DNA from 3 places in the Priestia sp. SB1 genome. Region 3 is predicted to be linked to each of the others. Evidence: predicted binding sites of a transcription regulator. Region 3 holds the regulator's gene; each other region holds the start of a gene.
The links. Region 3 encodes LexA, which represses DNA repair genes until DNA is damaged. Its sites were predicted from a motif close to CGAACATATGTTCG; they were not measured.
Positions count from the first base shown of each region.

Region 1 (10,311 bases), on a different contig from region 3:
TCTCCTACTACCATAACCATAGCAAGATCACGTTCAATAAAGATTTCATCTACTTCAAGTTCTTTTTCAATTCGAGCAAATACGCGTTTTTCCACATCTGGCGTAAGCTGATGCTCGCGCATGATGACAGAGATATTATCAATTCCTGAAGGAGTATGTTCGTATGAAATACCTTCATCTTCTAAAATTTCAAGCAATCTTCTGCCAAAACCAATTTCACGGTTTAATAAGTATTTGCTCACATGAATATTGCAAAAACCTTTGTCACCAGCGATTCCAACTACTGGCGTATCGCCGTGAGGACGCTCAGCCACAATGAATGTACCTTTTGCTTCAGGATTATTTGTATTCTTAACACATACAGGAATGCCTAGTTTATAAACCGGCTCTAGCGCTTCATCATGGAAGACAGAAAAACCTGCATAGGATAGTTCGCGCATTTCTCTGTATGTGACTTCTTTCATTTCATGAGGCTTTTCCACAAGTCTTGGATCTACGCTGTAAATAGCATCTACGTCAGTAAAGTTTTCATACAAGTCAGCTTTTACTCCTGCTGCTACAATTGAACCTGTAATATCTGACCCACCGCGCGAGAACGTAACCATGTTCCCTTCTTCAGAGTAGCCAAAAAATCCTGGAATCACCAAAATGCCCGAACGCTCTCTTAGCCGCGGCAGTTTTTCATAAGACAGTGGAAGCACTCTTGCTCTTCCTGGTTCATCAGAAACAAAAATACCTGCTTCTTTTGGATTTACATAATGAGCTTCAAACCCTAAATGATTTAAATAAGCAGCCATTACCTTTGCGTTATTATCTTCTCCACTTGCTTTGAGACAATCTAATAAGCGAAACGGATCGTTTTTATGTAAATCAATAAGTGATTGTAAATTCGCAATAATATCAGTAATAATCGTTTCTGGCATAGACAAGTCAACCACGATTTCACGATAGCGATCGATTACTTGCCCAAACTCATCGACGTAATCTTCTCCAAGCTGTATTTTGGCAGAAAGTGCGATTAACAAATCTGTCATTTTTGTATCTTCTCCGTATCGCTTGCCCGGAGCTGATACAACTACCAGCTTTCTCTCTTTATCAGACGTTACAATATGCGCAACCTGTTTAAATTTCTCTGCGCTTGCAACTGAACTCCCGCCAAACTTCGCAACCTTCATGTTTGAGACACTTCCTTACTTTGTTTTTAATATTCGATTATTGTACCATATTTTATCAAGTAGAAAAGCTTATCTATCTAACTTTTCTAAAAATTAAAGGAATACTACCGTAATTGTACTCTCATAAAGAACAAATGTCTACCACAAAAACACAAAAAGACTGATTTTACATGATGTAAAATCAGTCTTTATTTGTTATTCTGCTTTTGGTTTTTTTAATACACCTACAAGGACCGCTGTCACAATGGCACCAATTAAAATTGCTAGTGCATATAAAAGAGGATTTCCTTGTACAATTCCGATAACGAATACACCGCCGTGTGGTGCTGGTAAACCGATGTGGAACATCATTGTTAAAGCACCTGCTACTGCAGCACCGATAACCGATGCGGGAATAACACGGCCTGGGTCAGCTGCTGCGAATGGAATCGCACCTTCTGTGATAAATGAAAGACCCATTACATAACACGTTTTACCTGTTTCACGCTCTTGGCGAGTAAATTTGTTTTTGAACAAAGTTGTCGCAATAGCCATACCTAGTGGCGGAACCATACCGCCTGCCATAATCGCTGCGTGTGGAGCATAGTTTCCAGCATCAATCATTGCGATACCAAATGTAAAGGCTGCCTTATTAATAGGACCACCCATATCAATAGCCATCATACCGCCTAAGATAATACCTAATAATACTAAGTTACCCGTGCCAAATCCACTTAACCAGTGCGTTAACCCTTTGTTAATTGCACTAACTGGCTCATTTACAACATAAAGCATAATCAATCCTGAGATAAAAATCCCAAATAGCGGATAAAGAAGAACTGGCTTAATTCCATCAAGAGCTTGCGGCAGGACGCTGAACAATTTCTTTAATCCCACTACTACATAACCCGCTAAGAAACCAGCGATTAAACCACCTAAGAAACCGCCTCCGCCAGAAGCTGCTAAAAGACCTGCAACCATACCAGGAGCTAAACCAGGACGATCAGCAATACTCATTGCAATGAACCCTGCTAGTACCGGTACTAGTAAAAAGAATGCATTATCTCCGCCAATTGTTTTTAGTGCCGCTGCAAACGCATTGTACGTTGGATCTTTCGGTTCTGCTGAGTGAATACCAAACATAAATGAAATGGCGATTAAGATCCCGCCCCCTACAACAAACGGAAGCATTGCTGATACACCGCTCATTAGGTGTTTGTAAAACCCTGTACGCTCTGATCCTTTACTTTCTCCGCCTTCTTTGCTGCCACCGCCGCCGCTGTATACAGGAGCGTCTCCTTTTAACGCGCGGTTAATTAATTCTTCGGGCTTACGAATTCCTTCAGCTACTGGAACTTGAATAACTTTTTTACCTGCAAAACGTTCCATTTCTACTTGCTTGTCCGCTGCAACAATAATAGCGGTAGCGTTTTCAATTTCTTCCTTCGTCAACGCGTTTTTAACACCGCTGGAACCATTTGTTTCAACTTTGAGCGTCACGTTCATGTCTTTCGCTTTTGCTTTTAGGCTATCCGCTGCCATATACGTGTGGGCAATTCCCGTTGGACAAGCCGTTACAGCAAGCACTAATTGATCTGAAGCTGTATCCACTTCTTCTTCCGGCGCTTCATTTTCAGTTTCTTTATCATCAATTGCTTTAATGACTTCATCAATTGATGATGCTGTTAGCAACGTTTTTCGGAACGATTCGTCCATTAATAACGTAGACAAACGAGATAATGTTTCTAAGTGAGCATTATTCGCGCCTTCACTCGCTGCAATCATGAAGAATAAATGTGCAGGCTGTCCGTCTAATGATTCATAATCAATACCTTCTGTTGAGCGTCCAAATGCAATGGCCGGTGTTTTTACCGAGCTTGTTTTTGCATGCGGAATGGCAATGCCTTCCCCAATTCCCGTTGTACTTTGAGATTCACGATTTAAAATTGCCTCTTTATAGCCAGCTCGGTCGCTTAAGCGACCAGCTTCGTCTAATTTTCCAACTAACTCATCAATAACATCAGCTTTTGACGTGCTTTTTAAATCAAGAATGATTGTATCTTTTTTTAATAGTTCTGTAATTCTCATTCTCGGTTCCCCCTACTCTACCTTTGTGATTGACACTTGTTCACGAAGCGTCTTTACATCTTCTGCTGTACATAATTCAAGTGAGAATGCTGTGGCACTTCCTGAAGCAACTCCTGTTTGAAAGGCTTCTAATAAATCCCCTTGCTTTACATAAGAAGCAATAAATCCAGCTACAAGTGAATCGCCAGCTCCAACAGAATTTTTCACTGTTCCTTTAGGGACTGTGGCACTGTAGACACCGCTTTCGTTAATAAGAAGTGCTCCATCGCCTGCCATGGATACAACGACGTTTTGCGCTCCTTGTTCCACAAGCTTTTTACCGTATACTAGCGCATCTTCTGCACTGTTTACTTCTACATCAAACAATTCTGCAAGTTCATGATGATTTGGTTTGATAAAAAATGGCTTGTGAGACACGACGTCTAGCAAGGTTTTTCCACTTGCATCTACTACTACTTTTACTCCGTTCGCTGCTGCTAGTTCCGTTAACGTTTCATACACAGAACTTGGAAGCGTTTTCGGTATACTTCCTGCTAATACGAAGATATCGCCTTCAGTCATTTGCTTTACTTGAGTCAATAAAGACTGAAGCGCTTCGTCTGTAATAGCAGGTCCTTGACCGTTAATTTCTGTTTCTTTTTCCGTTTTTAACTTTACGTTAATGCGGGTATCTCCATCAACTCTTGTAAAAGCTGTTTCAATATTCTCTGCTTTTAAGTAGTCTTCGATATAGGTTCCTGTAAAGCCGGCTACAAAACCGAGAGCTTTATTATCAACATCTAATCGCTTTAAAACGCGAGAGACGTTAATGCCTTTCCCTCCTGGAAACTTGGCTTCATTCGTTGTGCGGTTAAGTCCGCCTTCTTCGAATGCTGAAACATGTACTACGTAATCAACGGATGGGTTCAACGTACATGTATAAATCATGATTTCACAACCTTTATGTCTGTTTTGTTTGCATACTGTATAAGTACATCACTAGGTACGTCATTTGTTATAATTTTTGCTTCATGTAAATCGGCTATTTTCGCAAAACTTGTTTCAAAAAACTTAGTAGAATCTGATAAAATATAAGATTCTCTAGAAAGCTTCATTGCCGTTTGCTTGATCAATGCTTCTTCTGGATCAGGAGTTGTATATCCATATTGATGATGAATCCCATTCGCTCCCATAAAGCACTTATCAAAACGATACTGCTCAAGACTTAAAAGAGCTCCATTGCCAATTAAAGCGCCCGTTTTATGTTTAACAGATCCTCCAATTAAATAGAGGGTGATACCTTGTTCTAGCATCGGGTTTAAATGCATTAAACCATTTGTCACGACAACTACATCTTTTTGCTTCAAAAAAGAAATCATTTCATACGTTGTAGTTCCTGCATCTAAAAAAATACAGTCACCTTCATTTATAATGGAAGCCGCATACTCTGCAATGTTTCGTTTATCTTGAATATTTTTAGCAGATTTTTCGATAACGCTCAGTTCGATTCGTTTACTGCGAATAAGCGAAGCGCCACCGTGAACACGTTTGAGCATTTGCTCTTCTTCTAGTTGACTTAAGTCTCTTCTAATTGTGGATTCCGAAGCGCCTGTAACTTCGATAAACTCTTGCACTTTTACAAGTTCTTTCTCTTTTAAAAGTTTTAAGATTAGTTGATGTCTCTCCGGCGTTAACATGTTCTAGCTCCTTTTTCAAAAAAGCGTTTTCATTTATTTCATGTACTTACTTTATCACGGTTTACATTCAAAATCAATCATAAAAAATCAAAAACATTCATTTTTTTAATTACAAAATAAAGTTTTTTGAACGAACAATTAGATTTGCATTTGTTTTGATAATAGTTTATACAAAAGGAAATAAGCTGGTAATTCAATAATTTGTCTACTTTTCTCATTATATGTAAAGGTTTTCTTGCAACTAATTAGCTTTGACTGTTTTTGACTATTTCTTGACCGATTTAATTTCTCTTGACTGAATTATGTTTAGCTTGTCCTGTTTTAATGAGAGCCTATACATCAAAAAAGTTGTCCACCTTTTTGGACAACTCAAAGTGACCCATCATTTAAATAAAAACAGAAGCATATATAATATAGAAGCAAGGGCAGAAGAAATAGCCAAACTTGAGATAAAACGAACGAGTCTTTTCTTAATGAACTGCGTTAATTCAATTTCTCTTACTTGAGTTTTTTCATTTTGCATACAATATCCCTTCTTTAATCAAAATTTCCTAGTAGCTAAAAGTGACTACTCGCAGAATATGCTTTTATGTATTGTATGCAAGCGTAAAAAAAAAGATACAAATTCAACAAAAAAGCTACTCTTAGCTAGAGTAGCTTTCATCTTTCCATACATCTGCTTCAATTACTGCATCCGCTCGAATCGAATATGTATAACAAGGCCCTGTCACCATCAGCGTATTCGACTGCAGAGAAACTTTATCGATTGTCACTCGTTCATATCTTTGAATATGTCCTGCTTCATAGACGTGAAGGGTTACTGGATGATGCCCCGAGTAACTGTTCATAATGACATTTTCAATATGCTCAATCTTTTCTTTTTTCAACCCTAAAGACTGCTTATGAGCCTCGGGACTGTACATTTTCTTCATTTTCTCTAAATGCTCAGGCATTACTAACTTCGCATACTGTTTTAATTCATCTTGATACACGTTCATTCTCCCCCTTGACTCTTGCTTCTATTTTACCGAACGAACATTCTCATTGCAAAACTTTTTAATCAAAATAAAAGCAAACAATTCATTTTTTCATACTCCATAAAAACTGTCAAAAGATTTTATGTTGATAGCAGAAATTGATTTTTTAAAAAATAATAATATCCCATCTTTAATTCAGCCTCTAGAGTTGGTATAATACATTGTCATGACTGTGTTTTCGGAGTTTTTGATGATTGGAGGTAACGTTCATGATCAATAAAATAAAAGAAATTATCCTCATTATTCTAGGAAGCCTCATTTTCGCACTGGCCATTAATTATTTTGCTATTCCAAATGAATTAGCAGAAGGCGGCGTAACCGGTGTAACAATGATTACCTATTATGTACTAGGGTGGTCTCCTGGTATCACAAACTTTATATTAAACGGTTTGCTGGTACTGATCGGATACAAATTGCTTCACAAACGTGTGATTGCTTACACAATTATATGTATTATTTTCACATCTCTATTCCTACATATAACTGAAGGACTGGGAAATCCTCTTGACGATACGCTACTGGGGGCTATTTTTGCTGGTATTTTAGCCGGTGTAGGACTCGGGCTTGTGTTTAGAGGTGGCGGAACTTCCGGAGGCTCGGCAGTTATCGCCCGCTTAGCTAATCAATATCTAGACTGGAATATTAGCAAAACGATGCTAGCAATTGATTTATTAGTTGTAGCAAGCGCCTATTTTGTCATCGGTGGAGAAAAGACGATGTACACGGTTATTTCTCTTTATATCGGAACAAAGGTGCTTGATTATATTATTGAAGGACTCAACCCCCGCAAAGCAATCACTATTATTTCACACCGTTCAGCTGAAGTAGCCGAACAAGTTAACAAAAAGATGCAGCGAGGCGTCACTGTCTTTTCTGCTCATGGAAGCTATACAAAAGAAGCAAAAGACGTATTGTACGTAGTTGTGAACAAACAAGAACTATTAGAGTTAAAGCGCATTATTCATAAAGTCGATGAACAGGCTTTTGTGGTTGTCCACGATGTGCGAGACGTCTTTGGAGTAGGTTTTACTATTCCAAAAGCCAGCTAAAAACCCGCTGTAAAAAAGCGGGTTTTTTCTATTATATATGTTTGCGGTGAAAATACAGTGAACCTGCTACTCCAAAAAGCAGAAAGCTGCTTATAACAACCACTAAGAAATTCTGTGTAGTCAGCATCAACCCCCATGATGCTTTTCCGGTTACACCTAACATTCCATACATTGGCTGAGTCCATGGGTACCAGGGGCCAAATCGTTCAGAATTAGCAACAAATAAATTCGGTAGTGTTAAAATGACGTTGACTGTCAAAGATGCTCCAAAGCTAGAACATGCCATTGACACAGCTAGCATAAACGCAAGAATGGGCAACACCGCAACCCATCCGCCTAGCATATTTCCAGCTATCATCTTTAATGGCACAGCGCTCGGATAGTCTTTTAACATGCTCACTCCTAATAAAACAACAAATACAAGCACTTGAAGAATTCCCATGAAAGCTGCTGCTGTAATCAATTTTGCTCCGTATACCGATGTCCTTGTCACAGGAAGAGATAATAATTGCTTCCATCCTCCCGCTTCGTGTTCATACCGACAGATGAAGGATGTTACTAACCCGCCAATTAACGGATAAAACAGCAATCCGTGAACATTGGCAATCAAGGCATCTGCCATTGCCCATTTCATTCTCCCGCTTGGCATTGCCTGATCACCTACAAAAAGGATAATAGCGATTAGAATAGGACTCACAAAAAGGTACGTCCAGGCTTTTGTTTTAAACAATTTAAACGATTCTATCCTACATAATTGCAAAAACATTTAGGCCACATCCTTTTTGATAAAGTGCAAGGCGCCTGCAGCATATAGGAAAATACCGATAATTACACCTGCTATTATGTACATATTCCGATAGTCAGAAAACGCTAGCATTGGCCATTGCCAGAAAAACCAGCTCGGCAACTCTCCCATACCACTCATTGTCACACTCATCATAATACCTAGTGCAAGAGAACGGCTTTGATTTTTGAAAAGCATGGACAACCATATTTGAATAGCTACAAACGGGATGGCTGAAAAGAACGGATAGAAGTTATAAACAAAAAGAGTTTTCCAAGAAGGGGGAAGACCAAATCCCAACCACCACCCTAGCCCGATTATACCAATCAATAGAAAAGCAGAAGCGATGAGTAACATAGCCATAACTACTATAAATTTTGCCGTATAAACACTTAGGCGGCTTACTGGTAAGCTCAGCAGCTGCTTCCAGGAGCTTCTGTGATATTCAACATGCGCTATATTTGAAGCAAGAATTGTTCCTCCCAGTAAAAAAGCTGTAGGAAGCGTAATGTTTATTTCATGAAAAAGACCTTCCCACACATTTGGATTTTGCTGAATTAAATATTCATATCGAACGCTGTAATCTACCAGTGTTAAGCCTATTACACCTGCTGGACCTAAAAATAATAAAAACCAGAGCCATTTTCTTTTTAATTTCATACACTCAGCCTGCAGTATTTTTATGAACATGTTCATTCTCCTCGTTCGTCAGCTTTAAAAAGATATCTTCTAGTGACTTTGTTTTTTCTTCGACGCGATAGATAGAGACATTTTCTCGCACGAGTTGATAAACAAGATGTGCCACTCGCTCATGATCAATATAATCTAGAAGGAGACTGTTTTTATTGACAGTAGGTACAAATCCGTTTGTTAATAGTATTGTTTTTGCCTTTTCTATTTCCCCTATTGTAAATGCCACTTGATGTTTGGCCTTTTTGCGAAGCGATTCAATTGAGCCATTAAATAGCATCTTTCTTTTTGTAATAATGCCTACTTGAGTCGCTAAGTGGTCAATTTCATAAAGTAAATGACTTGAAATTAAAACGGTAACGCCATTTTCCCTTGGCATTTCTTTAATTAATGAGCGAATTTCTTGAATCCCTGCAGGATCTAGTCCATTAGTTGGTTCATCTAGGATTAATAAGCGAGGGTTTCCTAGAAGTGCTGAAGCAATGCCAAGACGCTGTTTCATCCCAAGAGAAAATCCTTTAACTGGACGATTTGCTTCTTTTGTTAACTTTACAATATCTAGTACTTCATCCATTCTATTTCTAGATACGCCCAGTATCTTGCGAAGTACCTCTAGATTTTCTCTTGCAGTTAAATGTGCATAATAAGAAGGGCTCTCTACAAGTGAACCTATCTTTTTTAAGGCTCGAATATGCTGCCTATGATTTATTATTCTTTCTCCAAACAGCTCAATTTCACCGCTCGTTGGCTTCATTAGACCAAGAAGCATTCGAATCGTTGTTGTCTTCCCTGCTCCGTTTGGTCCTAAAAAACCATAGATGTCTCCTTCTTTAATGGAAAGATTCACTTCACTTACAGCTTCTACTCCTTTAAATACTTTTGTCACCTGAGTCGTTTTAACAATTTCCACTTTTATCACCTCTCTATTACTATAAACAGAGAAAGTTAAGAGGAAGGAAAAGAAAGGTTAAAATTCGTTTAAAAAAGCGAGCGAATTAATCACTCGCTTCATACACAATTTGAATATCCGTTCCATGCTTTGTTGAATGAATTGACCACGTTAACTCCATTTCTTTAATCATTACATCCACAACCGCTAAACCTACACCGTTTTGTTTGGTCTCACTATTCTTTTTAAAGCCTGACCCTTTATCAGAAATGATAAGAGAAGATGAACTATGTTCTTGAACAAGGCGAAAACCAATAAAACGACCTTCTTTAGCATGACGAATTACGTTTTGACATAAGTTATCTATTATTCTTTCTAACCACTGCACGTCTCCGTACCAGTATAGAGACTGAGGTGGAAGTTGAATATCCACTTCCATATTCTCTTCTTCAAATAGTGGATACCACTGCGCAATGCTTTTTCTAAGAAATCGAGTCATATCAATTTCCTCTTCTTGATACGGATATTTTCCATTTAACAGCAGCGTATAGGAAAATAAATTATCTATTAAATTACTAACAAATTCTACTTTAGCATCAATTACTTCAAGAGACTGTTGAACATTCAACGTTACTTCTTCATTTTTCAGCTGATAAATATGAGTCCGAACGGTCGTGAGCGGTGTTCGTAAGTCATGCGATAGACTCATAATTAAGTCTTGCCGCAGCTGTTCTTCTTGCTGCTCTCGGTTTCGACTTTCATGAAGCTGTTTAATCATTTGATTAAATGATTGTTCTAGCTGTCCAATCTCATCTGTGGAACCAGGTACAACAGGTAAAGGAATTCCTTGTTCGTCTTTGTTGTTCATAGCAGCCTGTAACGTTCGCAGCCTTTTTCGAATTCGAAGAAAAAAGAATAGAGAAAGCACAATAAAAGAAAGCACA
Region 1 covers NZ_JBBJSS010000004.1:558,081-568,391, forward strand. Annotated here, with positions in the region: gene WKH56_RS18010 (aspartate kinase) at 1-1,175, opposite strand, end outside; gene WKH56_RS18015 (PTS fructose transporter subunit IIABC) at 1,371-3,242, opposite strand; gene pfkB (1-phosphofructokinase) at 3,255-4,169, opposite strand; gene WKH56_RS18025 (DeoR/GlpR family DNA-binding transcription regulator) at 4,166-4,918, opposite strand; gene WKH56_RS18030 (hypothetical protein) at 5,301-5,441, opposite strand; gene WKH56_RS18035 (YolD-like family protein) at 5,563-5,916, opposite strand; gene WKH56_RS18040 (YitT family protein) at 6,165-7,004, shown strand; gene WKH56_RS18045 (ABC transporter permease) at 7,036-7,770, opposite strand; gene WKH56_RS18050 (ABC transporter permease) at 7,771-8,478, opposite strand; gene WKH56_RS18055 (ABC transporter ATP-binding protein) at 8,453-9,388, opposite strand; gene WKH56_RS18060 (HAMP domain-containing sensor histidine kinase) at 9,474-10,311, opposite strand, start outside.
Region 1: a site for LexA is predicted at 5,947-5,960, ahead of WKH56_RS18035 (YolD-like family protein). Genes of this name have one in related genera too.

Region 2 (10,311 bases), on a different contig from region 3:
AAGCTGAAAAATGAAATTGACGTTGTAAAAAAAAGAATTGAAAAACGAAATGAGCTATTAAAAAAGCGTGCTCGTGCTTTACAAGAAAACGGCAGGTCTGTGGATTACATAGATGTACTGCTAGGCTCTGAAAGCTTCGGAGACTTTATTAGCAGAGTGAGTGCGGTTTCGACAATTGTAGGGGCTGACCGCGATTTGTTAATGCAGCATGAAGCTGATAAAAAGGCAAAAGAAGAGAAAGAAACAAAAGTTCAAAACAAGCTAACGGAAGTAAATCAAGCGCTTGAAGAACTTAAAAATCTTCGTGCGCAGCTGCAAAAACAAGTGGATGAAAAGAATCACCTCATGCAAACGCTCAAAGATCAGGAAAAAGAATTTAATGAAGAAGCCGTTGGATTGGAAGAGCAAGCTTCTACTTTAGCCGATCAAAAAAATGCAGCACAAGCTCAACAGCAAGAAATTGAAAAAGCCGGGGCAACAGAGGAGGCACCACCTGTTACAAGCGGGTCGTTTATGAGGCCGGCAAAGGGCCCGGTAACATCTCATTTTGGATATCGAGAAACGTTTGGAAGAGGACATTACGGTATTGATATTGGAAAGCGAGGAGAAAGTGTGCCAGTTGTAGCCGCAGCAAGCGGAAAAGTAATTAGAGCATATCATTCTTCTTCTTTTGGTAATGCCGTATTTATTCGTCACAATGTCGAAGGTCAGACGTGGGTTACAGTTTATGCTCACTTAGAGAGCTACAGCGTCTCAAGTGGTCAATCTATCAATAAAGGTCAACAATTAGGTTATATAGGGAACACAGGACGTTCGTTTGGTGCTCACCTGCATTTTGAATTGCATAAGGGCGATTGGAAAGGCAAAAGCTCTGCTGTAAACCCTGAACGTTATATTAAATTTTAAGTTCCTAGCATACGTGGTACAAGCTCAACATATAGTTTAACAAAAAGGCATCGCACTTGATTTGTGTGGTGCCTTTTGCTACAAATAACACATGCATCCTTTTTATTACATAGTTTTGGTTGTATCTATTATAATAAGAAGAGATGGCTTAAGGTTGAGGAGGATGAAAGAACTTGAATCGGAAAATCGTTGCACTATTAATGGCACTCTCCTTAGTTGTTGGAGCAGCAGGTACATATTTTGGCATTCAGTATGCAAATGCTGGAACGGTCAGTACCCCCCTTACAACTTCTTCAAATGATAGTAAAGTGGAAAAGGAAGAGCTAGACAAAATCAAGCAGGCTTACGAACTGATATCTTCAAAATATTACAAAGATGTAGATGACAAAAAATTATTAGATGGCGCAATCCAAGGAATGGTACAAACCTTAGGAGACCCCCACTCATCTTACATGGATAAGAAAACGGCACAGCAATTCACGCAGTCTCTTGATTCATCGTTTGAGGGGATTGGTGCTGAAGTAAGCATGGTAGATGGAAAAGTAACAATCGTAGCTCCGTTTAAACAATCTCCTGCGGAAAAAGCAGGATTAAAACCAAATGATCAGATTTTAAAGATCGATGGTAAAAGTATCGCGGGTCTTGAATTGAATGAAGCGGTATTAAAAATTCGCGGTAAAAAAGGCTCTACCGTGACATTAGATGTTCAAAGACCAGGCGTGAAAGAAACGATGAAAGTAAAAGTTGTAAGAGATGAGATTCCAATTGAAACCGTCTATTCTTCTGTTAAAAATGTAAACAATAAAAAAATTGGTTACATGGAAATTACGTCATTCTCTGAATCAACGGGAGACGAATTTACGAAACAGTTGAAAAAACTTGAAAATAAACATATTGATGGTTTAGTTCTAGATGTTCGTGGAAATCCTGGTGGCTATTTAACGAGTGTTGAAAAAATGCTCGATAAATTAGTAACGAATAAAAAGCCATACATTCAAATTGAAGATCGTAACGGTGAACGTCAAAAAGTGGTTTCTTCAATGAAAAAGCAAAAGGATTATCCAATTGTGGCCTTGATTGATGGAGGAAGTGCATCTGCTTCTGAAATTCTTGCCGGGGCATTAAAAGAAGCAGGCGGATACAAGCTAGTCGGTGAAAAATCCTATGGAAAAGGAACGGTTCAACAAGCTGTTCCAATGGAAGACGGCAGTAATTTAAAATTAACGTTCTATAAATGGCTAACGCCTGATGGAAACTGGATTAACGAAAAAGGTATAAAACCAACGGTAGAAGTCAAGCAGCCGGATTACTATTATGCAAATCCAATTCAAGTTGATAAAAAGCCATTAACACGTGATATGACAGGTGACCAAGTGAAGAATGCTCAAGTGATGCTAAAAGGCCTTGGCTTTGAACCTGGACGTACAGACGGATATTTTAGTAAAGAGACAGAAACAGCTGTAACTGCATTCCAAAAAGCCAATAAGCAAAAAGCTACAGGTGAAATTGATGAAGATACAGCAGCGCTTTTACAAACAAAACTATTAGAAAAAATTAAATCCAAAGATGAAGATCGTCAGCTTCAAACGGCTTTAAAGCTAGCTAGTCAATAAGAAGCAGAAAAAGTTCCGTGCTTTTCCAAAGCACGGAACTTTTTTTAGTAAAAACAACATTGTCGGTTAGTGATGCATTTTGATAAAATAAAGAAGCCTATGATACATAACAATCAATCGTAAATGTTGTAATAAAAATGTGAAAAATACAGGTGGTGAAAAAATGGATTTTGCATTAGAGCTTTTAAAAGGTATCGGGCGTTTATTTTTGCACCCGTTAACTTATTTATTTCTGCTCGTCTCGTTTTTTGTAGGTCTTTCTCGCGTCAAGAGAGAGCGTCAGAATTTTCATGTTCGCGTGTTTGATTTTATTTTAGAAGCAAAATATTTATTTTTTCCAGGTATCATTATTGGTTTGATTTTATCCGTTGTTACCGTGTTGCTAGGTGTCTATGTATCTATAGGAACGATTGTACTTGTAGCTGTTTTAACTTTTATCATAAGCGGCCCGTGGACGTTTAAATGGCTTTCTCCTTCTTATACGGTAGGACTGGCTGTGCTTGCGACCTTGCTTATTCCTGCAGCTGGTTTCGGTGAAGGATTTATTCAAACGTGGTCTGTGCAAGCTCATAACGCAGATTTACCTTCTCTTACTATTTTAATGTCGCTGCTTGTATTAGCAGAAGGATATTTAATTTGGAAGTTTGGAGCAAAAGGTACGTCTCCAGCCATTGTGAAAAGTAAAAGAGGGCAGGAAATTGGGGCTCATTATTCTCAAAAATTATGGGTTGTTCCGCTTTTTGTCTTAATTCCAGGCAGCGCCATTACGTCTGTGTTTCCATGGTGGCCTGTGTTATCTATTGACGGAACATCATTTAGCCTGTTTTTTGTTCCTTTTGCTATCGGTTTTTATCAGCGAATTCAAAGTATGGTTCCGTTTAAATCTATTGAATTTACCGGTAAGCGTGTATTAGCATTAGGCGTGGGATTAACGATTATTACAATTGCTGCTATTTTTTATCCTCCTGCCGCTGTCGCTGTTGTTATTCTAGCGATCATAGGAAGAGAGTGGATTCGTTTGCAGCAGCGTCGAAGCGATGAAAAAGCGCCCGCACTATTTACTAAGCGTACACAAGGTTTGGTTGTGTTAGGAATTATCCCTCATTCTCCGGCAGAGAAAATGGGTTTGAAAGTAGGAGAAGTGATTATTAAAGTAAATGGAATCGCTATATCTGAAGTCCATAAATTTTATGAAGCATTACAAGTGAATAACCGTGCTTTTTGTAAGCTAGAAGTTATTGACGAAAATGGAGAAGTTCGCTTTACTCAGCGAGCATTGTATGACAACGAACATCATGAACTAGGTATTTTGTTTGTACACAATTATACAAAACGTAATTCACAAGCTGGTTAAAAGACGGATAAAAAGGAGAAATGTTTGTGGAAGTCAAAACGATTGCCGCAGTTTTTCTACCCGCCATATTGCTTGTTCTGTTTGCTAGAGTAACATATAACCTATATGTTGCCACAGCGCTGACGCTTTTGTTGATAGCTGTTTCTGTATATAAAGGGTACGCAGATTATCCGCTTATTATTTTAATAGATTTACTTTCAGCAGCCATTGGTTTTATATATGCAAAAGGCATGCTAGCAGCTGGAAAATAAAGATTGTTGCTTTGATGATAAGTGAATCGTCCTATTATCAAAACGTACGCAAAAGCTCTCTACGAAATGTGGAGAGCTTTTTTATGTCGAAAAACGAGTTAGAACTCATAACACTGTTGTTACGGTTCCATCGATAAATGAGTATAATTAAATTAATTATACAAATATGTTTGTAAATAAAATAACTTAAACAATTTTGTGTAAATTATTTTAAATGTGTGTACAAATATGTAGTTGGGGTATAGAAAAATAAAGAAATTAATCTGAAAATTATATTTATTTTGATTTTTAAAAATAGAAGGAGGTTTAGTATCGATGGAAGTGTTAATGAGAACGATGTTTCAGTCGCTTGGCAAAAATCATTCAATGAATAAATTAGCTAAAAAGTATGGATTGCGGATGGGGGCAGCTCGTTTTGTTGCTGGAGACTCAATTGAATCAGCAATTCAAACATCCAAGGAGCTTAACAATGGTGGGAAAGTTGTGACACTCGATCATTTAGGCGAATTTGTTTTTACAGAAGAGGAAGCTAGGTTATCTACGGCCATGTGCATTCAGACACTAGAAGCCATTGCAGCATCGGGCGTTCAATCAAATTTATCATTAAAGATGACTTCTTTAGGATTGGATATTAGCAAAGAGCTTTGTATGGAAAATATGCGCAGAATTCTACACACAGCCAGAGTGAATGATATTTTTGTTCGAATTGATATGGAAGACTACTTGCACTGCCAAATCTCCCTTGATATGTATAAAGAATTACGCAAAGAATTTGATAATATTGGAATTGTGATTCAAGCGTACCTTTATCGTACAGAACAAGATATGAATGACTTACATCAATATCAAGCCAATTTACGTCTGGTAAAAGGAGCTTACAAAGAATCGCCAGAAGTATCGTTTCTGGAAAAGAAAGACGTAGATGAAAACTATAAAAAAATCATTAAAATGCATTTATTAAATGGACACTATACAGCTGTAGCAAGTCATGATGAGGAAATGATTCAGTATACAAAACGATTAGTAAGAGAAAACGGCATTTCAAATGATCAGTTTGAGTTCCAAATGCTTTATGGAATTTGCGTAGAGCTACAGGATCGTCTGGTCAAAGAAGGATATAAAGTCAGGGTTTATGTTCCTTACGGAATTGATTGGTTTGGGTATTTCATGAGACGCCTAGCCGAACGCCCCGCCAACGTATGGTTCGTATTAAAAAATTTCTCCAAATAAGTTCAGTCCAAGAAACATAAAAAATTCGACACAAGTATCCTGAGCTTCGTGTCGAATTTTTTAATTAGTTTAATCCGTATTCTTTGATTTTGTTATAAAGGGTGCCGCGCGAAATGCCAAGCAGATCTGCTGCTGCACTTTTGTTTCCATAGGTTTTTTGAAGAGTCTCTTCTATTAGCCTAGCTTCTTGGAGAGAATCTTCTTCTTTTTGAACTTCTGTGAAAGAACTGGCATCCTTCAGATTGTCAGGAAGGTGCGTAAGGGTAATCAACGACTGATCACTAAGAAAAATCATTCGTTCAATCGTATTTCTCAGCTCGCGAATATTTCCTGGCCAATCGTATTGCATAAAGGCTTCGAGAACTTCAGAGCTGATGAAAGGAGCCTTCTTTTTATACTTTTTACTAAATTCCTGTACAAATTGCTGCGTTAATGCTTCAATGTCTTCTTTATGGTCTCGAAGCGGCGGAATGATAATATTAATGACGGTCAGCAAATAGTAAAGATTTTCATGGAATTCACCGGCTTTTAGCAACTCTTCCAAAGGCGTCGTAGTAGAGGCTACAATTCGGGTTTGGACTTGAATTTCTTCCGTGCCTCCAACGTGATAAAAGGCTCGTTCTTCCAAGTAACGGAGAAACTTAACTTGAATTTCAAGAGGCATTTTATCAATTTCTTCAATAAATAACGTCCCGTTATGAGCCTGCTCCAGTTTTCCTGCAATGGTCGTTGGATCTTCTGAAAAGACGTCTTTTTGATGACCAAAGAGTTCAATTTCCAGAAGTCCAGATGGAATAGTGGCGCAATTTAAAGATAAAAAAGGTTCTTTATGTTTGGATCCCCCGTAGTGGATGGCCTGAGCCAGCATTTCTTTCCCAGAACCAGGTTCTCCTGTTAATAAAATAGGCATATCTGTAGATGCCACTTTTTTGGCAATGTCAACGGCTTGCTTAATTTCAGGACTGATACCCGCAAAAGAAGAAAATGGATTATCTTTCGGAATGAGAAGAGATACATCAATTTCTTCATTTAGTCTTACAATATTGGTAATGTCATGTTCGGTTGCGACTCCACCTATGACTCGGTTGTTTCTTATAATAGGAGATGCATTGATGAGCACGTGAGTTTGTTCATTAGGACGATGATACGTTCCGCGCACAGGACGCCCTTCATTTAGAATCGTATGTAGAATGATGGATTCATCTTTAAAATGCTCTCCGATTTTTCTACCAATAATATCATCTCTCTGAATCTTATACGTATGTTCCGCAGCAGTATTCCACAAGATTACATTTCCTTCATGATCGACCGCTGTCACTGCATCATTAATGGTTTCTGCCAATGTATCAAAATAGGAAGCTAATATCTCATTTTGGCTATGCAAATGTGTAATCCACTGTGAAGGTGTTACAAGTCCTATTGTGGTTTCTTGGTTTTCTGCTTGAATGAGGACTGGTCTATTCCAGTTTGTGTTGGCTTGTAAATTGGCTAACGTAGAAGTAGAAGATGAAGGCCAATTTGTGTCCGCTATTACTTTTTTAATGGACGATGCCTCGTCATGACCTGTTAAAAGGTATCGTTCATCTTTTTGTATTACATAAAAGGTACTTGCTGTGACTACAACGAAATCATAGTTGGAAAGTTCAGATTTCACTTTAGCTAAAGAAGTTGATTCTTCAACTGTTATAAAGGAGTTATTTATAAGAACTTGATCAACGCTTGCCATACTAAACCCCTCTCAGTACATATTTTTTATACTGTATCATAATTTAGAAATTGGCGCAAAAGCCTATCTTTTTCAAACAATTAGGCAGCTTACTTTCTTTTATTGCTTTCATCTAAAGAGTTGTATTCCCCTCGAAAAGGGTAGTATAAGAATTTAGTGGGTAATAAAGTAACAGGGTAAAAAATCAAAACAAACAAACACTATATAAGATTAATACTCATTAGTTTCATTTATGAGTATAAAGTGATAAAATACGAATATCAGTTCGTGTTTTCGGTTTTTACATATCGTAATAAAAATAGATAAAACAAGAAAATAGAAACGGAGGCCTTCATTTGAAAGATCAGTTTGAATTAGTATCCCCATATCAACCGCAAGGTGATCAGCCAAAGGCAATTGAAAAGATTGTGAAAGGAATTAAAGAAGGTAAGCAGCATCAAGTATTATTAGGTGCTACAGGAACGGGAAAAACCTTCACTATGTCTAATGTTATTAAGGAAATAAATAAGCCGACATTAATTATGGCTCATAACAAAACGCTTGCTGGTCAATTGTACAGTGAGTTTAAAGAGTTTTTTCCTAATAATGCAGTCGAATACTTTGTCAGTTACTATGATTACTATCAGCCTGAAGCTTATGTACCTCAAACAGATACATTTATTGAAAAAGATGCAAGCATTAATGACGAGATTGATAAACTTCGTCACTCGGCAACTTCTGCTCTTTTTGAACGAAAAGATGTCATTATTATTGCCAGCGTATCCTGTATTTATGGATTAGGGTCTCCGGAAGAATACAAAGAAATGGTCGTATCTCTTCGAGTAGGAATGGAAAAAGAACGCAATCAGCTGCTTCGTACGCTAGTGGATGTACAGTACGAAAGAAACGATATTGACTTCAAGCGCGGAACGTTCCGCGTTCGCGGTGATGTTGTTGAGATTTTTCCTGTGTCTCGAGATGAACACTGTATTCGCGTGGAATTTTTCGGGGATGAAATTGACCGCATTCGCGAAGTCGACGCCTTAACAGGAGAAATTATTGGAGATCGTGAACACGTGGCTATCTTCCCGGCATCTCACTTCGTCACGAGGGAAGAAAAAATGCGTGTCGCCATTCAAAACATTGAAAAAGAACTAGAAGAACAGCTAGAGAAGTTAAAAGAAGCAGGAAAGCTTTTAGAAGCGCAGCGCTTGGAGCAGCGCACTCGCTACGACCTAGAAATGATGAGAGAAATGGGATTTTGTTCAGGAATCGAGAATTACTCTCGTCATTTAACGCTTCGTCCGGCTGGTTCTACACCTTATACACTGCTGGATTTCTTCCCGGAAGATTTCCTTCTTGTGGTGGATGAATCCCACGTTACCATTCCTCAAGTTAGAGGAATGTATAATGGAGACCAAGCGCGTAAACAAGTGTTGGTGGACCATGGTTTCCGCTTGCCGTCTGCATTAGATAACCGTCCGCTTAAATTTGATGAATTTGAACAGCATATTAAACAAATCGTCCATGTTTCAGCAACACCAGGTCCTTACGAACTTGAGAAGGCGCCTGAGGTGATTGAACAAATTATCCGTCCAACGGGATTATTAGATCCAAATATTGAAGTTCGACCAATTGAAGGGCAGATTGATGATTTAATTGGAGAAATTCACGACCGGATTAAGCGAAATGAACGAGTGCTCGTCACGACGTTAACAAAGAAAATGTCTGAGGATTTAACGAACTACTTAAAAGAAATTGGCATTAAAGTTCAATATCTTCACTCTGAGGTGAAGACGCTCGAGCGTATTGAAATTATCCGAGAGCTGCGGCTTGGAAAATATGATGTGCTCATAGGGATTAACTTACTTCGTGAAGGTTTAGATATTCCAGAAGTTTCGTTAGTAACCATATTAGATGCGGACAAAGAAGGATTCTTGCGTTCAGAACGATCGCTTATTCAAACCATCGGACGTGCTGCGCGAAATGCTAATGGACATGTCATTATGTATGCAGATCGCATCACAAACTCCATGGACATTGCTATCAATGAGACCAAGCGTCGTAGAAGTATTCAAGAAGCTTACAACGAAGAGCATGGTATCACACCGACAACGATTCAAAAAGAAGTTCGAGGCTCAATTCGTGCAACAGTAGTAGCAGAAGATACAGAAACGTATGAAGAAGCACCGGCATTTGATAAACTCAATAAAAAAGAAAAAGCAAAGCTCGTAGAAGAAATGGAACAAGAAATGAAAGAAGCAGCCAAAGCGCTTAACTTTGAACGCGCAGCTGAGCTTCGTGACTTGATTCTAGAATTAAAAGCGGAAGGGTGATAAAACATGGCGATGGAAAAAATCGTGGTAAAAGGTGCACGAGCCCACAATTTGAAAAATATCGATATTGAAATCCCGCGAGACAAATTAGTGGTATTAACAGGGTTGTCAGGTTCTGGTAAATCTTCTTTAGCTTTCGATACAATCTATGCTGAAGGACAAAGACGTTATGTCGAGTCACTTTCGGCGTATGCAAGACAGTTTTTAGGTCAAATGGATAAGCCAGATGTAGATTCGATCGAAGGATTGTCGCCTGCTATTTCAATCGATCAAAAAACAACGAGCCGAAACCCTCGTTCAACCGTCGGAACTGTGACCGAAATCTATGACTATTTGCGCCTTTTGTTTGCTCGTGTAGGAAAGCCGATTTGTCCTAATCATGGAATTGAAATTACGTCTCAAACGATTGAGCAAATGGTAGATAGAATTTTAGAGTACCCTGAACGTACAAAACTTCAAGTACTGGCCCCTGTGGTATCTGGCCGAAAAGGCACCCATGTAAAAGTATTAGAAGATATTAAAAAGGAAGGGTACGTTCGCATTCGAGTAGACGGAGAAATGCGTGAAATAACAGAAGAAATTGAACTGGAAAAAAACAAAAAGCACTCCATTGAAGTAGTGATTGATCGCGTTGTTGTCAAAGAAGGTGTAGCCGCTCGTTTGTCGGACTCTTTGGAATCAGCTCTTCGCCTTGGAGATGGGAAAGTAATTATTGATGTAATAGGTGAGGAAGAATTACTTTTTAGCGAGCATCATGCTTGTCCAAAATGTGGCTTCTCCATTGGAGAACTTGAGCCCCGCATGTTTTCATTTAATAGTCCGTACGGGGCGTGTCCGACGTGTGACGGGTTAGGAACGAAATTGGAAGTGGATAAAGATTTAGTGATTCCTAACTATGACTTAACACTTCATCAGC
Region 2 covers NZ_JBBJSS010000007.1:147,748-158,058, reverse strand. Annotated here, with positions in the region: gene WKH56_RS25100 (murein hydrolase activator EnvC family protein) at 1-906, shown strand, start outside; gene WKH56_RS25095 (S41 family peptidase) at 1,080-2,519, shown strand; gene WKH56_RS25090 (PDZ domain-containing protein) at 2,683-3,873, shown strand; gene WKH56_RS25085 (DUF2198 family protein) at 3,900-4,124, shown strand; gene WKH56_RS25080 (proline dehydrogenase) at 4,440-5,354, shown strand; gene WKH56_RS25075 (sigma-54 interaction domain-containing protein) at 5,419-7,080, opposite strand; gene uvrB (excinuclease ABC subunit UvrB) at 7,416-9,395, shown strand; gene uvrA (excinuclease ABC subunit UvrA) at 9,402-10,311, shown strand, end outside.
Region 2: a site for LexA is predicted at 7,335-7,348, ahead of uvrB (excinuclease ABC subunit UvrB). Genes of this name have one in related genera too.

Region 3 (10,311 bases):
TTTTAACTTCTTAGGCGTAACATCTTTACCTTCCTCGTCCACAACTTTAATCGTATGAAGGTGGTTTGTCATAGATTGTCGGAAAACTTTTAAATATTCCTGACGTAGCTCTTGCTGTTCTTTCGCTTCAGATTCTGTCAGACCTTCAGCCTTTGCCTTTTTTGAAAGAGCATTAATACGAGCAAGTTTATCTTTTGATAGCATATAAAACCTATCTCCTTATAATCAATAATTAAAATTACCGAACAGTTCCGGCAACATGTAGTCATCTTACTAAATCTCTTTCGTTTTATCAAGAGATTGAGCACTCTCTTGATACTCTTGATAGCGACGATGTACCGTTGCTTTTGAAATATTATAACCAAAACCTTTTAGCGTAACTGAAATTTCAGCAAAGGTTAAGCCGTTATGACGAAGGCGGACAATTTCTTCAATCGGCGCTTCTTTTTTTTCTCTTCCTGAGTTAACTCCTTGATTTTTTAAATTTTGCTGCGGACGATAACCGTTTTCTACGGCTCTTTTCATTCCTCTTTTAATTTTAGCGTTATGTAATTTCCGCTGATGCTCTTCCACTAAGCTAATAATATCTAACACCATCGAATCAGATTCTGAAAGCTGAAGCTGACCTTGATGACTAATCGTATAGATCGTAGCATTTTCTTTATGAAAAGCATGAAGAAGCGCGATTCGGGCATTTCCTCTGCCTAATCGCGTTTCGTCTTGAATGAGCAGCACAGATATTTTTTCTTCTTTCATTGTATGAAGAACATCCAATATACCCTCTCTGTCTACGTCATATCCGCTTGCTTTTTCCATTACGACTTTTTTTACGTTTAGATGGTGAAGATCAGCAAGCTTTTTTAATTCTTCTTGCTGGCGCTGTAAAGATGTTTCTTGGGTTTTTTTATCCGTACTTACACGGCAATAAATAATGGCGTCCACTTTTATCACGACCTTTTCGGCTTCTAACAATATTCAGGAACGGCCGTTACACACTACTGTTCAATTGCCACTTGATTATGTAACTCTTTTTTTAAAACAGGAATATATAATTTATCTCCAGGAGATAAAGACTGGGCAGTGTCTGAGTTTAGATCATTGACGTCTTCAACCCATTTGACAAATTCATTGGTGGTCAAATGATGGTGATTATGATACTTGTTGGACAAGTCCCAAAGCGTATCTCCTTTTGTAATAGTAACCGTTGAATATTTGTCTAAATCTACTTTATCCGCTCCTAAAACCAGCGTCAATACATATGTAAGTGCAGCGATAACTGCAAAAAAAATAGCGTAATGTTTCATAGAATGTAAGAATTGGTGCATATTATGATCCCCCTATCAGAATATATGTTCTTATTTTATTGAGAACATTTGTTTCTGTCAATGGAATTCTTCGAACTTATGTTTGTATATTGACACATCACGTGGTATAATTCACCTAAAGAATAGCTAAAATCGAGGTGAAAAATATGAAGCTATCAAAACGTCAACAAGACATACTAGATTTTATTAAGCACGAAGTAAAATTAAAAGGTTATCCGCCTTCTGTTCGTGAGATTGGGGAAGCGGTGGGATTAGCCTCTAGCTCCACTGTACACGGGCATTTAGCTCGTTTAGAAAGCAAAGGGTTAATTCGCAGAGATCCAACAAAACCAAGAGCAATCGAAGTTCTTCAACTAGACGAAGTAAACATCCCTAAAAGCAATGTCATTAATGTTCCTGTTATCGGTAAAGTAACAGCGGGTCTTCCTATAACAGCCGTTGAAAATGTGGAAGAATATTTCCCTCTTCCAGATAAATTCGTTTCTCCAGATGATCATGTATTTATGCTTGAAATTATGGGAGAAAGTATGATTGAAGCAGGTATTCTAGATGGCGATATGGTAATCGTACGTCAGCAGCAAACTGCTAATAACGGAGATATTGTGGTCGCTATGACCGAGGACAACGAAGCAACGGTAAAACGTTTCTTTAAAGAAGAAAATTTCGTTCGTTTACAGCCTGAAAATTCAACGATGGCGCCTATTATTCTTCGCCACGTAACGATTTTAGGAAAAGTCACTGGTGTATATCGCACGATTCACTAATTACACACTGTATGTAAAACCAACTAATCATGATGTTAGTTGGTTTTTTACGTTTGTTTTCTAAAAAAATTGGCATATTATAAATGATACGTCGAATCATTACAGGCAGGTAGAGCGGTTTTTATAAAGCCTGTTTTACCTTTTACTTTCTGTCTGCATTTTTTCGACTCTCAAAAAAAATACAACCGACTATAAGAAGGATGTAGTTTATGACCAATACACCAAGGAAAACAGAACCATTTCAAACTATTATGCCTACCAAAGCAATGAACATGTTTCTTTTTCCTTTTTCCTTTGATCGAAAAAATAAAGAGCAGCTTGTTCATGCACTAGAAGCAAATATGTTTGAGTTTTTTTCCATTCAAAACAAACATGTAGAAAAAGAATACTACGGAGAACAGTATTACGTATCTCATGATAGCTTGGATCAATATTTTCTTCCTTACATTGAATGTATTCTATTTCCTGATTCGTGCGAAAAAGAAGGCTTGCTTCGATTTTCAAAAAAAATAGACCATACCGTTACGCTACAAACTTCCTCCACCACCGTGTCTAGCAACGTGCTGTCTGTGGATGTTTTTTTATGTCCTTTTGAAATTGGCGTCATGACCATTCGCACTGAGATGAGTCATAATCATTACACCTATGATGACATTTTAGAATTCATGAATCATTTTCGTGTATTAGAACCGAAGCTTGCTGAAGAGCATGGATCCACCATTACCTATGAACATCATCGCTATAGCAAAGTACAGGATTATATTTTTTCACAGCTCGCGCCATTTTTGAACGAACACATCAAAAAAGAAGCGACGCGTGAACAGCACGTCGGGAGTCTTCCTTATTTTATCGATGAACGGATGTTTGTATTAAGTTATGTAACGGTAAATCAAGAGCAAGAAATTAACTCCACAACTTTATTTCGTACTGGGCAGCTAAATAGCTATACGCCTGACGGGAAACCGTTTATCTCTGCACACAACCATGAGTATATTAAAACGTATAATACCAAACACGTGTATTCCAGATGGGCTCCTGAAACCTATTACGTTATAACAGACCATGTGTTTTCGTGTATTTCTAAATCGACAGACTCTAAAACGGATCAGCTTTTGATGAATCATCTATTTGGCCAGCATTACTATAATTTATTTTTGCATTTTTTCTATAAAATCGTGTTGCTAAAACTATCCTATGAGTATTCTCAGCTCACGTTTCATAAAAATTCAGAGGGCATCGAGCGACTAATTCGCTCTATTACTGTATTTTCAGGTAAATATTTATTTTTAGAAATTAGCTCTCGCACGGAAGGTCAAGAGTTTTCTGAGCTCTTTAAAAAAATCTTCCACATCAATTCTCTTTATCAAGAAGTCAAAGAAACCCTTGGTACTTTGTATCAAAATCAAGAGAAAATCGCGGCCAAGCGTCACAATTACTTATTATTAATTTTAACGATTTATACCGTTCTTTCCGGTATTTACGGAATGAATTTAGTTATTAGCAAGCTAAAGGGAAACATCAATTGGGATAGTATGAAGCAGTTTTCTATCTTTGAATATATCGCTTTAATAGTAGCTTTATCAGGAATTCTGATCAGCATTAGTCTCGGAGTGAGTTCCCTATGGAATTTATTAAAAGATCGATTTAAAACATAAAAGCTGTTCCCATCAGAAAACACATGATAAAAAAGAAGAGATTGAGACATAACTAAATCAAGCGAGTCTAAAGGGAAACAAATGAAATAAATAAGCTAGCAGGGATTGCTTGTGACACCTCTGTTGATTTCCGTGCAAGACTTCGCTTTCCGCGGGCGGCCGGTGAGCCTCCTCGTCGCTTGCGCTCCTGCGGGGTCTCACCCCTTCCGCTTTTCCCGCAGGAGTCTTCGTCTTGCCCTCCAATCAACTGCTGGAAAGAACTAAACAAATGAAACCTACGTTCACCATAAAAAACGAACCATCAAACATGATGATTAATGGTTCGTTTTTCCCTTCGACTAAAATCCTTTTTTTCCAACCTCTTTTATCTATTACTAAATCACTGTCTACTCCGCTGAACCTTTTATTACACGTTGTGCCGCTGTTGTAATTTCAGAACAATCTAATATTATACTCTATAAGAAAAATATATACAAAATAATAAAATATGGTATCATAGGGTAGGAATTTTGTACCTTATCTTTGAAATAATTTGCAGGAGGTAATATGCTTAACTCATTTTTATCCAAAAGCCTGATTCTTTTATGTGTCATGATTCTTACATGGTCTCTATGGGGCAGTTATAGTGCGATGACAAATTCATTGGACTTAAAAGGCTTGGCTTTAAGTAATTCATTTATTATTGAAGGAATATGTATCACTTTCCTTGTCATTTTTCTAATAGCTATTGCAAGTAGATACATGAACAAAACTGTTTTTTTTATTTCACTGATTGTTTTGACCTTAGGTGTTCGATTAGCATGGATGCTTTCTGTTCAAACACCTGTAAAATCTGACTTTCTTGTCATGCTAGATGCCGCACGTAATATCGCAAAAGGAAATTATGAATTTAACCAAAGCGTTTATTTCACTACATGGGTATATCAGCTAGGCTTTTCATTCTATGAATCTATTGTTATTCGCTGTTTTGGAGATAGCATTTTCACATTAAAATTGTTAAATATTTTTTATTCTACTGGAACCGTTATTTTTATTTATCTAATTGGCGCTAAAGTATTTAACGAACTTGCTGGGAGAATGGCAGCTTTCCTATATGCGTTCTACATTCCGAACATTCTCTACAGCTCAGTGTTAACCAATCAGCATTTAGCTACTTTTTTATTTTATGCAGCTTTTTACCTTATTATAAAAAGATTTGCTCATAACAAGTTTAGCTGGCTTTATATTGGTCTTCTATTGTCGTTAGGAAATTTAATGCGCCCTCTGGGACCCATTATTATCGTTGCTGTTTTCATTTATTTCATCTTGCAAATTCTTCAACCTTACATTGAAGCGAAGGATGCTGCTGAGTTAAAAACTCGTCGAAAGAAAATAGGAAAAAACCTCGTAGGCGTACTGGCTACTTTTTTTATTGCAAATGCGCTGATCAACTACTCTTTTGTAGCGAGCGGTATTTCTAAATATCCTTTAAGTAACAGAGATCCTTTATGGAAATTCGTTATTGGCTTTAATTATGAAACAAGCGGTTCTTATTCTTCAGAGGATGCTAGTCGTTTTATGGGTATGCCAATTGGAGAAAAACGAGCTGAAGCAGAAAAAGAAGTAATTAAAGAGCGAGTAGCAGATAAAGAGCAACTTTTAGATCTCTTTCACATTAAATTCCTGAATATGTGGGGAGGAACGGATGCATCTACATTTTGGAGTATTTCATTAACTCCTCAAGAAGATGTACCTTTTAATAAAGAGAAATTAATTAGTGCTGCTCAAAGTTATGAAAGAATCATTTACGTTTCAACTACTATTCTTTCCATTATTGGACTTATATGTTTATTCCTGAAGAAGCAGGATAAATATCCGTATACACTGTTTTTATTACTAATCATAGGATACGTTCTTATTCACTTGCTTATTGAAATTCAAACTCGCTATCGATTCTTTATTTTTCCAAGCTTTATGCTGCTCGAAGGGTTTGGTATTTCAGTGATTCTATCTTATTTACTAGTACGGTTTACTAAAAATAAGCCACAGGCAAAATGTGAAGAGATAAATTAAATGGAAGGGATTATGCAACCGTGATAAAATTCCTGAAATTCGGATTCGTAGGTATAATGAATACCCTGCTCACTATTATCAGTTACTTAGCACTCATTCATTTTGATATGAATTATATATTGGCTAACGTACTATCCTATTTCATTGGCGTCATAAACAGCTACTATTGGAACAAATCGTGGGTGTTTCAAGCAACTGTACATAAATGGATGTTAGCTCAATTTTTCATCGTAAACCTTATTACTTTAGCAATTAATACATCTTGCTTATTCCTTCTTGTACACTATACACCTGCTAATCCGATAATTGGACAACTGTTGTCTACTTGTATAGGAATGTTTTTTAATTTTTTTCTTAATAAAATATGGACGTTTAAGCACACAAACAATCACTCGATAGGAGGTAAAGCATGAAAGAACTAATTTCAATCGTGGTACCTATGTATTTTGAAGAAGAAGTAGCTAATGAATGCTATAATCGCTTGCTTTCCGTCATGCATGAAAATCACATTAACTATGAATTCATTTTCGTCAATGACGGCAGTACAGACCGAACAATTGAAATCTTAAAGGACGTAGCAGCTATGGATTCTAACGTAAAAATTATTGATTTTGCCCGTAATTTCGGGCACCAAACTGCCGTCACAGCAGGTATTGACTATGCTCAAGGTGATGCTATCGTAATTATTGATGCTGACTTACAGGATCCGCCTGAAATGATTCCTGAATTAATTGCTAAATGGCAGCAAGGCTATGAAATTGTATACGCAAAGCGCAAGAAGCGAAGCGGAGAGACCTTTTTTAAATTGACAACGGCTAAGTATTTTTATCGCTTTTTAAATTATATGTCCGATATTGAAATCCCAAAAGACACGGGAGATTTTCGTATTATCGACCGAAAAGTTGCGGACGTATTCAAAAAAATGACTGAACGCAATCGTTTCGTAAGAGGAATGATGTCTTGGATCGGCTTCAGGCAAACATATGTAGAATATGAGCGCGATGAGCGTTTTGCTGGTGAAACAAAATATCCTTTAAAAAAGATGATCAAGTTTGCTTCAGATGGAATTATTGGGTTTTCAACGAAACCTTTACGTTTAGTAATGGTTATTGGCTTGTTATCAGTTTTTGTATCACTTCTCGTTTTAAGTTATTCGATTGTTGTTTGGCTGATAGGTGAAAATATTCAGCCTGGCTGGACTTCGATTATGGTAGCTATCACTTTCTTTAGCGGTATTCAGCTACTTGGTTTAGGTCTAGTGGGACAATACATCGCAAGAATTTACGATGAAAGTAAAAATAGACCTATTTACGTTGTACGTGAAACTATTAACTTTTCTGCGGCTTCAACAGATTCTCAAAACGTGCGTGAAAAAGTATATAGCTAAAAAAACAAGGAAGAAAACAACTGTTTTCTTCCTTGTTTTTTATTCTTTTTGAAGCTGTAAATCGCTTGTCACCCAGTCAGGAATTCCATCATCTTCATCAAATTCAATAATGACATCCGTTATTCCTTTTTCCTGTAAAATACGATTTTCCAGACGATCTTTAATATCATCCGCTTCTGCTACTGTTAAAGAAGGATCAATTTCTACTTTTAATTCAACGTGAAGCTCTTCTCCTTCTTTCATCACCATTAACGTTTGAATATCACGCACTTGTACATCTTGCATAACAATGGCACCAATTTTCATTTCCATTTCTTTATCTGCTTCACCAAGCGCTCCGGCAGCGTTATCTAAAAATACTCGTCCTACTACAAAAAACATCATAAGACCAATTAGCATAGAAGCAATTCCTTCAGCTTGATGAAAAGGCGTAAATCGCGAAATAAAAACGGCGATTAAAGCCAATACGCCTCCTCCAGTGGCTACCAGATCTTCCATAAAAACAAGCTTAGTTGCTGGCTTTGCTTTCTTTAGATGAACAAAGCTTTGCGTAAAAACATTGACCTCTGCAGTATTCATTCCGACATCGTGCAAAATTTCTTTCATTGCCTTAAAGAGGACAAACATCTCAAGTAATACCGAGATGCCAAGTACTGCAATATTTAAAATAAAGCCTGAAGACTTCGTCGGATGAAGAATATGATGATACCCTTCTTTAATCGTTTCAAATGCCATAATTCCTACTACAAGAACCGCCCCTAATAAAACGAGATTAACCAATCGTCCAAATCCGTTTGGAAATCGTTTGGTCGGAGCTTTTTTGCTTAATGCTGAACCTATAAAAACAAAGAACTGATTTGCTGCGTCTCCTAAGCTGTGCATCGTTTCAGCAAACATCGCTACATTTCCCGTTAAAGCAAAAGCAATCCCTTTAATAATGGATATAATGGTATTAACTATAGCGGCCATCATGGCCGATTTATTTCCTTTTCGCAATAACTTAATTAATTCACTCATGCAATCCCTCCGTTTGTGCCTTTGATGAGATTCAATTATGGTTAGTGTATGTGAATTTAAAAATTAAAAACCTCCAACATATAAGTTGGAGGTTTTTAGTCATGTTTCATTATTTTTTAAAACGATAAGGTACCGTTGTAACGATTACGTTTTTACGGTAAAGCAAATGTGCTTTTAACAGCAGACTGGACTGATTATGAAGGATGTTTTGCCAGCTTTTTTTCGTGATGAACTGCGGAATAACAACCGTAATAGCCATATTATTTTCCCGGGCTTTTTCTTCAGCCATATCGATGAATCGAAACAGCGGACGCACAAGACTGCGGTATTGAGAGTGAAACGTAACAATACGAATATCAGGCTGCCACTTTTCCCACTTCTCTTCCATTCTCTTTTCACTTTCTCGGTCAAAAGCAACGTGCACCGCAATAACGGTATCACCAATCGTTCTTGCATAGTTCAATGAATTTTCCACTACCTTTGTCATTCCTGCTACAGGAACAATGACCACACTTCCTTCAAGCTTTCCAATCTTTTCTCCTTGCTTAATACGAAGCTGCTCTCCTACCGCTTCATAATGCGTATGAATGCGATGAAAAATATAAACGATAACCGGTAAGAAAACGAGCACGGACCATACTTGTGAAAACTTCGTTGTAAACAAAATGATTAGCACCGTTAAGGTAATGAGGGCACCAATTAAGTTAATGGTTAGCTTTCCTTGCCAGCCGGCCGGCTTTTCTCTAAGCCATTTGACAATCATGCCTGTTTGAGAAAGCGTAAATGGAATGAACACTCCAACTGCATAAAGAGGAATTAATTGTTCCGTCGCTCCTTTAAAAGCGACAAGTAAGACAATAGAAGCAATTCCAAGGGTCACAATTCCATTTGAATAGCCTAGTCGATCGCCGCGAATTTGAAACATTCTTGGCATGTATTTATCAGACGATAAGTTTACGGCAAGCAAAGGGAAAGCTGAAAAACCTGTATTCGCCGCTAGCACTAAAATCAGAGCTGTGGTGCCTTGAATAAAATAATAAAACCCATTTCGTCCAAATACACTCGATGCAATTTGTGATACAACCGTTTCATCTGCTTTTGGAGAAATGCCAAGCCAATAAGCTAAAAACGTGATGCCAGAAAATAAAACGGCTAAAATACCGCCCATCAGCATTAATGTATGAACAGCATTTTTTGCACCTGGATCTTTAAAGTTAGGCACTGCATTCGAAATAGCTTCTACACCAGTCAATGCCGAACAGCCTGATGAAAAAGCTTTTAATAATAAAAACAAACTAATACCTGGCACCACGGTACCGAGAGATGTATGAAGCTCAGGTGAAACTTGACCTGTCACTATTTTGAAGAAGCCCACCGCTATTAACAAAATAAGAGCAATCACAAATAAATAAACCGGATAAGCTAAGACAGAAGCGGATTCTGTTACACCTCGTAAATTTAAAACCGTAATAAAAATCACCAGCAAACACGCAATTACTACGTTATAGTGATGCAGCGTTGGAAAAGCCGAAGTTAAAGCATCGGTTCCTGCTGAAACACTCACGGCAACTGTTAAAATATAATCTACTAACAGTGATCCCCCAGCGATAAGTCCAGGATTTTCTCCTAAATTGGTTTTCGAAACAATATAAGCTCCTCCGCCTTGCGGATACGCATAAATAATTTGACGATATGAAAGAATTAAAGCCGTCAGCAGCACCAATACCCCAATCGCAATTGGAATCGAATACCAATAGGCAAGCACGCCCACTGTTGCAAGGACAATCAAAATCTGTTCTGTTCCATAAGCCACTGAAGATAAGGCATCTGATGATAAAATAGCCAGCGCTTTAAGCTTACTAAGCTTTTGATCGCCTAACTCTTTTGTTTTGAGCGGCTTTCCAATCAATAATCTCTTGAGAACTGAATAGTTCACGTAATTTCCCTCCGATGATTGCTTAGCTACTATTCACTGTTCGTTGCTAAGCTCCGTTACAAGTTCATGAATAAGTGATATTATCCCTAAAAAATACCTTTTTATGTTAAAAAAGCGCACAAAAAAAACACTAAGGGTTCTCAGCGTTTTTACACAGCTTAAACCTCCTCTCCAA
Region 3 covers NZ_JBBJSS010000001.1:212,588-222,898, forward strand. Annotated here, with positions in the region: gene WKH56_RS01110 (DUF896 domain-containing protein) at 1-204, opposite strand, end outside; gene WKH56_RS01115 (YneB family resolvase-like protein) at 274-942, opposite strand; gene yneA (cell division suppressor protein YneA) at 996-1,325, opposite strand; gene lexA (transcriptional repressor LexA) at 1,472-2,089, shown strand; gene WKH56_RS01130 (magnesium transporter CorA family protein) at 2,299-3,744, shown strand; gene WKH56_RS01135 (hypothetical protein) at 3,812-3,991, opposite strand; gene WKH56_RS01140 (ArnT family glycosyltransferase) at 4,291-5,796, shown strand; gene WKH56_RS01145 (GtrA family protein) at 5,817-6,209, shown strand; gene WKH56_RS01150 (glycosyltransferase family 2 protein) at 6,206-7,183, shown strand; gene WKH56_RS01155 (cation diffusion facilitator family transporter) at 7,223-8,200, opposite strand; gene WKH56_RS01160 (APC family permease) at 8,310-10,136, opposite strand; cyclic di-AMP (ydaO/yuaA leader) riboswitch at 10,299-10,311, opposite strand, start outside.